DNA from 2 places in the Leucobacter sp. 1207-22 genome. Region 1 is predicted to be linked to the other one. Evidence: predicted binding sites of a transcription regulator. Region 1 holds the regulator's gene; the other holds the start of a gene.
What was found. The regulator HspR, encoded in region 1, represses chaperone genes until heat shock. The targets are predictions, from matches to a motif close to AAGTTGAGTCNNNNNGACTCAACTT.
Positions count from the first base shown of each region.

Region 2: the regulator HspR is predicted to act here: its motif matches at 2,388-2,412, upstream of FW756_RS11560 (ATP-dependent Clp protease ATP-binding subunit).

Region 1 covers NZ_VXCR01000006.1:97,064-101,198, reverse strand. The annotation lists gene FW756_RS11195 (helix-turn-helix domain-containing protein) at 1-179, shown strand, start outside; gene FW756_RS11190 (class I SAM-dependent methyltransferase) at 244-1,431, opposite strand; gene FW756_RS11185 (heat shock protein transcriptional repressor HspR) at 1,416-1,856, opposite strand; gene FW756_RS11180 (DnaJ C-terminal domain-containing protein) at 1,871-2,821, opposite strand; gene FW756_RS11175 (nucleotide exchange factor GrpE) at 2,814-3,419, opposite strand; gene dnaK (molecular chaperone DnaK) at 3,422-4,135, opposite strand, start outside.
Region 2 covers NZ_VXCR01000008.1:13,702-17,836, forward strand. The annotation lists gene FW756_RS11555 (hypothetical protein) at 1-26, opposite strand, end outside; gene FW756_RS11560 (ATP-dependent Clp protease ATP-binding subunit) at 125-2,323, opposite strand; gene FW756_RS11565 (MFS transporter) at 2,590-3,885, shown strand; gene FW756_RS11570 (acetyl-CoA C-acyltransferase) at 3,981-4,135, opposite strand, start outside.

The sequences.
Region 1 (4,135 bases):
AACGCGGGGCCTCAAGCCCCACCGCTGAGACTCTCGTGCGAATTGCCTCTGCCCTCGAGATTGATCCCGCAACGTTCATTACCGGGATCACTTCAGATTTGTACGGGCCAAGCACACATCAGGTCACCGCACGTGACCTCATCGATGAGCGCGCCCGCAAGGCCACTGAAGAGCAATAACGAGCCGGTCAGTTCACGTCACGAAGTGCATGAGACAGCGAGCACGGTTCGCTCATTCGCGTCTTCACTGGGCGCGGATCGATGACAGCACGGTAAAGGTTTTGTCTCTCGCAACCTGACGGGTTGTCCCAATTTGACGCTCCACGAGCGGACGGTACCGCATGTGTGAATTGAACACGATGCGTAGCTCGCCGCCGGGCGCAAGCGCGCGTGCGCATGCCTTAATGAGCCGATGCGCCACCTCAGCATGCACCGTTGCACCGGTGTGAAACGGCGGGTTCAACAGCACCAGATCAGCCCAGCCGTCTGGCACGGCCTCCATGCCATCAGCACGGTGCACCGTCATTCGATCCGCGATGTCAGCCCCCGCACGCTCCGCAGTGAGTGTGGTCGCCGCGACAGCGGCCTGCGACTGGTCGGTCGCAATGATCTCAGCCTCGGGGTACAGCAGCGCAGCAGACACCGCGAGCACCCCGTTCCCGCAGCCGAGATCGACAATACGTCGGGGCGTGGATCGCAGCGAGGCACTGCCAGTGTGCTCAGCACGGAGGCCGGCGAGCAGCAGGCGACTGCCGTGATCAAATGTTGGCCCACCGAAGGTCGCCCCAAACGACGCAAGCTCAAAGCTGAGTTCTGGGTCGCGGCCCCATCGAGGGAACGCAACACCTGCGGCATCAGCCCGAGGTTGCGTCGCCGTCAGCACTCGTGCCTTACGCACGCCACGGCCAGCGGAAACTTCACCGAAATAGCGAGCAAGAATGTCATTCATAGAACGGGACATATGCTTGTCGCGACCACCGGCGAACACTACGACATCTGGAGCAGCTTCCGCAGCAATCCACGCAGCAATCTCGTCAAGCGCATCGAGAGCGCGCGGAAGCTGCAGCAGCACCACACGCGCACCTGCGAGCAACGCAGAATCGAGCGAGTGCGACGTGTAGACCTCTCGGGCAGTCGCACCAGTGAACCCAAGACGCTCTGCGTTACGCGCGAGCGCCCGTTCGCCGAGCACCGGGTCCTGATAGGTACGAATCCCGCGCTGCCCTGAGACCTGGGCAGCACCGAGCGTTAGCGCGCCGTGGCGGTCACCAATCACGACAAGTTCGCCCGGAGCCAGACCGCCCAGATGTGGCGCCGCGGTCTCAAGCAGGAGGTGATCCGCCGCGTCATACGCGAAGAGCTCGGGCGCGTCCACATCTGGATCGCGCCCGAGCATCGCAAAGCACTCGTCGAGCGTCATTCGCTCTTCCACACCACTCCTGGCTGCCAGACCATGACGTCGGCATTTCGCTTCGTACGGGTGCCACGCTTGAGCGTGACTGCCGCGCCAGCAGAGCCCGCAGCGAACACACGTCGCTCAGGGCGCTGCATGCGCTCCTGCGCGAGCGCGCGCTCAAGATCGTGCACCTGGTCTTCAAGGTCTCGCACGCGGTCCTCCAGCTGGAGAACGCGGCGAATCCCCTCAAGACTCAGCCCCTCAGCAGACAGACGAGCAATCGTCTGCAGCTGCGAGACGTCGTGCAGCGAGTACCGCCGAGTGTTGCCCCGGGTGCGCTGCGGCACTACGAGCCCAATGCGGTCGTATTGCCGCAGCGTCTGCGGGTGCATCTCAGCGAGTTCGGCCGCACCCGCGATGGGGAACATCGGGGTGAAACGATCAATCTGCGGGTTTGCCATTGTTCTGCCTTGCCTTAGCCGCGCGCCCGCGCGAGGAGGTCCTCACGCGGATTCTCTGCGGGTTCAAGGTCGCGGAACGCTGCAAGCGCTTCCTTCGCTTCGTCACTCAAGTGCGAAGGAACAACCACCTGGATCTCAGCGAGCAGGTCGCCGGTCCCCTTCGAGCTATTCACGCCACGGCCCTTCACGCGCAGCACGCGGCCACTCGGGGTGCCTGGCTGCACCTTCAGCTTCACAACCGACCCACCAAGCGTCGGCACCTCAACGGTTGCGCCAAGCGCAGCCTCAGTGAATGTGACAGGCAGCTTGAGCTTGAGGTTCAAACCATCGCGCTCGAAGACGGGGTGCGGACGAACGCTCACTTTGAGCAGGAGGTCGCCTGCAGGACCGCCGTTCGGGCTCTTCTGGCCTTTGCCGGCAGCGCGGATCTTCTGGCCGTCGCTCACACCAGCTGGGATCCGCATTTTCACGGGTCCATTTGGCGTATCGAGTGTGACCGTCTTGCCCTGCGCTGCAGTCTCAAAGTCGAGCGTCGTCGACGCAGTAATGTCTGACCCCCGCTGCGGACCGCGCGGAGCGCCACCACCGAACATCCCGAAGATGTCCTCGTAGCTCTGGCCGCCACCGCCGAAGCCTGCGCTTCGGCCGCCACCGCCACCAAACATGCCGCCAAAGACGTCCTCGAAGCCCTGACCACCATGGCTGCCCGATGTGAATCGTGCGCCACCGGCACCCATTGCTCGAACCTGGTCGTACTCTGCTCGCTGTTCAGCGTCAGAGAGCACCGAGTATGCCTCGCTGATCTCTTTAAACTTCGCCTCAGCCGCCGCATCTCCCGGATTTGAGTCTGGGTGATACTTTCGCGCGAGCTTGCGATAGACCTTCTTCAGCTCTGCGTCGCTGACATCCTTCGAGGTGCCAAGCGTCTTATAGAAGTCTTTATCTAACCAATCTTGACTAGCCATCAGCTCCCACCGCCACCGCTACCTTCGCGGGGCGCAGCTCAACGTCACCGATTCGGTATCCGCGCTCAACCACGTCAAGCACGGTTTCACCCTCGGCGCCGGGAACCGGCACCTGCGCGATTGCTTCATGGATCTGCGGATCGAAGGTTTCACCCTTCTCGCCGAAGCTCACAAGCCCAACGCGCTCAAGCGTCGAACGGAGCTTCTGCGCGATTGCTGCGAACGCGCTGCCCTCAACGAGGTCACCATGCTGCTCAGCACGATCAAGATCGTCGACCACCGAGATGAGCTGAGTCACGACGGCAGCGGTTGCGCGCTGCTTGTCGATCTCAACGTTTGCCTCGGTGCGCTTGCGGTAGTTCGCGTACTCCGCGGTGAGACGGCGCAGGTCCTCAAGATACGAGTTCTCTGCGTCGTCTGCAGCATCTGCAGCAGGAGCAGACTCGTCAGCGCCTGCGGCTGCGTCAGTCTGCTCAGCGTTCAAGATGTCCTCAACAGTCAGGTCGTCCCCCTGATGCGGCTGAGGGCCGGATGCATTCGCCTCCGGCCCCGCCGCCTGGGGAGCCTCACCGTTGTTGTGCTGCTCCTCATTCGTCATGGTTACTTCTGCTCCTCGTCGTCTTCAACGACCTCTGCGTCTACGACGTCCTCATCAGCGGGAGCGTCAGCCGCATCAGCGGTCGGTGCTTCTGCCTGTGCTGCAGCGTAGATCGCTTCGCCGAGCTTCTGCTGGCTCTCGCCAAGCTTGTCAGCCGCGGTCTTCACTGCTGCGTCGTCTTCGCCTGCGAGTGCCTGCTTGAGAGCATCGAGATCGCCCTGGACCTCAGTCTTGACGTCTTCAGGAAGCTTGTCTTCGTTCTCGGAGATGAGCTTCTCGACCGAGTATGCGAGCTGCTCAGCGTTGTTGCGCTGCTCAGCTGCCTCGCGGCGCTGCTTGTCTTCAGCTGCGTGCTCCTCAGCCTCGCGGACCATGCGCTCGATGTCCTCCTTGGAGAGGGTCGAACCACCCGAAATGGTGATGGTCTGCTCGGTGCCGGTGCCCTTGTCCTTCGCCGAAACCTGAACGATGCCGTTTGCGTCGATGTCGAAGGTGACCTCAATCTGAGGCACGCCGCGCGGAGCCGGAGCAATACCGGTCAGCTCGAACGTACCCAGGTTCTTGTTGTCACGGGTGAACTCACGCTCGCCCTGGAACACCTGGATAGCAACCGAAGGCTGGTTGTCATCAGCAGTAGTGAAGGTCTCCGAACGCTTGGTCGGAATAGCGGTGTTGCGCTCGATGAGCTTCGTCATGATGCCACCCTTCGTCTCGAT
Region 2 (4,135 bases), on a different contig from region 1:
TGCACGAGATACGGAACCTGTGTCATTTGGCGGCCTCCCTACGCCGTAAATGGCACACCCAGGGGCGAGCTTTACGCCACCCCTGGGTGCTGTGTCTTTCCCGCTCACACGGGTTGCCGGTTGGCTAGTACTCCTCGCCGAAGCTCGACCCGACGGTCGGCGCTCCCTCATTGGTGAGTTCGAGGCTGTTGCCATCAGCAGCAACGTCCATGCGGACCGCATCACCATCACGCACGGTGCCCGAGAGGATCGCCCGCGCAAGGCGGTCGTCGATCTCGGTCTGCATGAGGCGACGCAGCGGACGTGCACCGTAGACGGGGTCGTATCCGCGATCCGCCAACCACTGCCGTGCAGCAGGGGTGACGCCAACAGTGAGGCGTCGATCCGCCAACCGTGCCTGAAGACGGTCGACCGACAGCCCAACAATCTGCGCGAGATCTTCGCGCGACAGCGGGTGGAAGATGACCATCTCGTCGAGGCGGTTGATGAACTCGGGCTTGAAGGCGCGGCGCACGGTCTCGCGAACGGCGCTCTCCTTCTCGCTCCACTGCAAATCAGGGTCTACGAGGTACTGGCTTCCCAGGTTCGATGTGAGGATCAGGATCACGTTACGGAAGTCAACCGTGCGCCCCTGACCGTCGGTCAAACGACCATCATCAAGCACCTGCAGGAGAACATCGAAGACCTCGGGGTGAGCCTTCTCAACCTCGTCGAGCAGCACGACCGAGTACGGGCGACGGCGGACTGCCTCGGTAAGCTGACCACCCTGCTCGTACCCGACATACCCTGGAGGGGCACCGACAAGACGCGAGACCGAATGCTTCTCGCCGTACTCGCTCATGTCGATACGCACCATGGCGTGCTCGTCGTCGAAGAGGAACTCTGCGAGCGCCTTCGCGAGCTCTGTCTTACCAACACCGGTTGGGCCGAGGAAGAGGAACGAACCAGTCGGCCGGTTCGGGTCAGCAATACCAGCGCGGGTACGACGCACCGCATCTGCCACCGCGGTGACCGCATCGCTTTGGCCGATGAGACGCTTGCCCAGCTCGGATTCGAGCGCGAGCAGTTTCTCTGTCTCACCCTGCATGAGGCGGCCAACAGGAATGCCCGTCCATGCGGCAACGACGTTCGCAATGTCTTCGTCGGTGACCTGGTCATTCACCATGCGCGGTTCACCGTCAACGGTGTCGGCAGCCTCGGCCTGCTCTGCTTCAGCCAGCTGCTTCTCGATGACCGGAATCTCGCCGTACAACAGCTTCGACGCACGCTCCAGGTTGCCCTCGCGCTGAGCACGCTCGGCGTCCATGCGCATGCGGTCGAGCTTCTCACGCAGCTCACCCACGCGGTTCAGCGAGGCACGCTCGCGTTCCCACCGAGCTTCAAGGCCACCAAGTTCGGTCTCCTTGACTGCGAGGTCAGCGCGCAGCTTTGCGAGACGCTCCTTGGAAGCGTCGTCCTTCTCCTTCTTGAGCGCGAGTTCTTCGAGCTTCAACCGATCAACCGCGCGACGCAGCTCATCGATTTCCATCGGGGCCGAGTCAATCTCCATACGCAGGCGTGATGCGGCCTCATCGATCAGGTCGATCGCCTTATCAGGCAGCTGACGCGAGGTGATGTACCGGTCAGACAGCGAAGCCGCAGCAACAAGTGCGGAGTCAGCAATCGTCACCTTGTGGTGCGCTTCGTAACGTTCCTTCAGGCCGCGCAGAATCGCAATGGTGTCTTCAACGGCTGGCTCACCGACGTACACCTGCTGGAAGCGGCGCTCGAGCGCGGCATCCTTCTCGATGTACTCGCGGTACTCGTCAAGCGTCGTTGCGCCAATGAGGCGCAGTTCGCCGCGGGCAAGCATCGGCTTCAGCATCTGTGATGCCGCGACCGAAGACTCACCTCCACCAGCACCCATGAGCGTGTGCAGCTCATCAATGAAGGTGATGATCTTGCCGTCAGACTCTTTGATCTCCTGCAGCACTGCCTTCATGCGCTCTTCAAATTCACCGCGGTACTTCGCACCGGCGATGAGTGCCGAGATGTCGAGGCTGATGAGCTCTTTGTCTTTCAAAGACTCAGCAACGTCACCGGCGACGATGCGCTGCGCGAGACCTTCGACCACGGCAGTCTTGCCGACGCCGGGCTCACCGATGAGTACGGGGTTGTTCTTTGTTCGTCGAGTAAGCACCTGGCTCACGCGACGAATCTCAGCGTCTCGACCGATCACCGGGTCGAGCTTGCCCGAGCGCGCGACCTCCGTCAGATTCACACCGAACTGTTCGAGGGCGCTCTGTCCTTCTTCACCCTGGGCCGGGGTCCAATTTGCCTGCATGTCGCTCCTTCAATGCTGTCGTGGGTCTGCGGGCGGATCGCGGTCACATCGACGCGCGTGCTCAAACTTGAGCTTGATTGACTCAAGTTTATCGAAAGGTTTGGAAAAATGCCAGATCGGAGCACATCATTTGCCCTCTGTTCACTCTGAGCTAACTCCCACTTCGCGCTGTGCGCAACCCTGAATGTGCCGTGCAGCTCTGCGCCGTGTTCGTGCGCTTGCTAGTTCTCGTTCCACCTTTCGCGTTCGGGATAGAGTGGCCGTCTATGACAAACGCGGCCCAAACTCCGACTCACAGCCGCGCCACCTGGATCCTGCTCATCGCCGCAGTCTGCCTCGTCGCGCTCAACCTTCGCATGACCATCACAGGCGTCGGTCCGTTGCTCGACGAGATTGCCGAGACCGAAGGCGGCAGCCCAGCGGTACTGGGCCTGCTCGCGTCGATCCCCCTCTTCAGTTGGGCTGCTTTCTCGCCGCTCGCACAGTCGTTCGCCGCTAAGGTCGGCATCGACCGCGCGGTGAGCTGGGCGCTGCTCGCGCTGACACTCGCAAACGTCTGGCGCGTGATTCCCGGCTCCCCCATCAACATCTGGGCCGGAACCGTCCTCCTCGGTGCCTCCCTCGCCGTCGGCAATGTCTTGCTCCCCGCAACGATCAAACGCGACTTCGGGCCTCGCGTTCCACTCATGATGGGCATCTACTCTGCTCTCCTCAGTGGTGCCGCGGCAATCGGAGCCGGCATCGTCGCACCGATTTCCCACTTCACACCCGCCTCGGGCGAACCGCTCGGGTGGCGCATCGCGCTCCTTGCGACGGGCCTGCTGGCGTTCCCCGCGCTCATCCTGTGGGTGTTCGCCTCGCGCGTTCGCACCAAGAGCGAGCGTGCACGCGCAGACGTTGGGGCGGGCTCGGATCCCGGATCCGCCGACGCAGCTGCCGCCCGATCCGCCGCCCCAGAGTCAAAGCTTGGACTGCGCGTCTGGACCGACCGAGTCGCGTGGACCATCGCGATCTACATGGGATGCCAGTCGGCCACGTTCTATACCTGGGCGACCTGGCTCGTATCAGTCGATATGTCGCGCGGGACGACAGCGATCGCCGCAGGCGCGCACATCATGGTCTACCACATGAGCGGAATGATCGGCTCGTTCGTCACACCGTTCATCTGGCGCGGAAAGATGCGGAAGATCTACCCGCCCTTGCTGCCCTTCATCATGGCGCTCTGCGCGCTCGGGTTCATCGGGGCACCCAGCGTGTTCGTTCCACTGCTCGCGGTGAGCGGATTCATGACAGGATCATCACTCAGCGTCGCCCTCACCATGGTCGTGCAGCGCTCAGGAACCGCCAATGTCGCGGCGGCCACATCAGGCATGTCACAGTCGCTCGGCTACCTCATCGCGGGCATCGCACCGGTGCTCTTCGGCTGGCTCTACCAGGTGGGTGGCAATTGGTGGCTCCCGCTCGTCGTTGTGCTCGTCGCAACTCTCACGCAGACCGCGGCTGGCGTCTCGCTCATGCGTGAGCGAATGGTGTTCGGGCGCGCGAGCGAGTTGCGGGCGTAGGGTTCTAGGCGCACAAAGGGGGCGGGCGTCTGGGATTCCAGATGCCCGCCCCCTTTGCAGTGTTTGCGTTTGTGTTCTCGCTCGCGCTTGTGCGCCTAGACCGCGCGCAGAATAACCGCGCTGCCCTGGCCGCCACCGCCGCAGATACCCGCGGCACCCAGCGAACCGGAGCCAAGTTCGGCGAGCTGACGTGCAAGCGTTCCAACGATCCGCGCCCCTGACGCGCCGATCGGATGGCCAAGTGCGATCG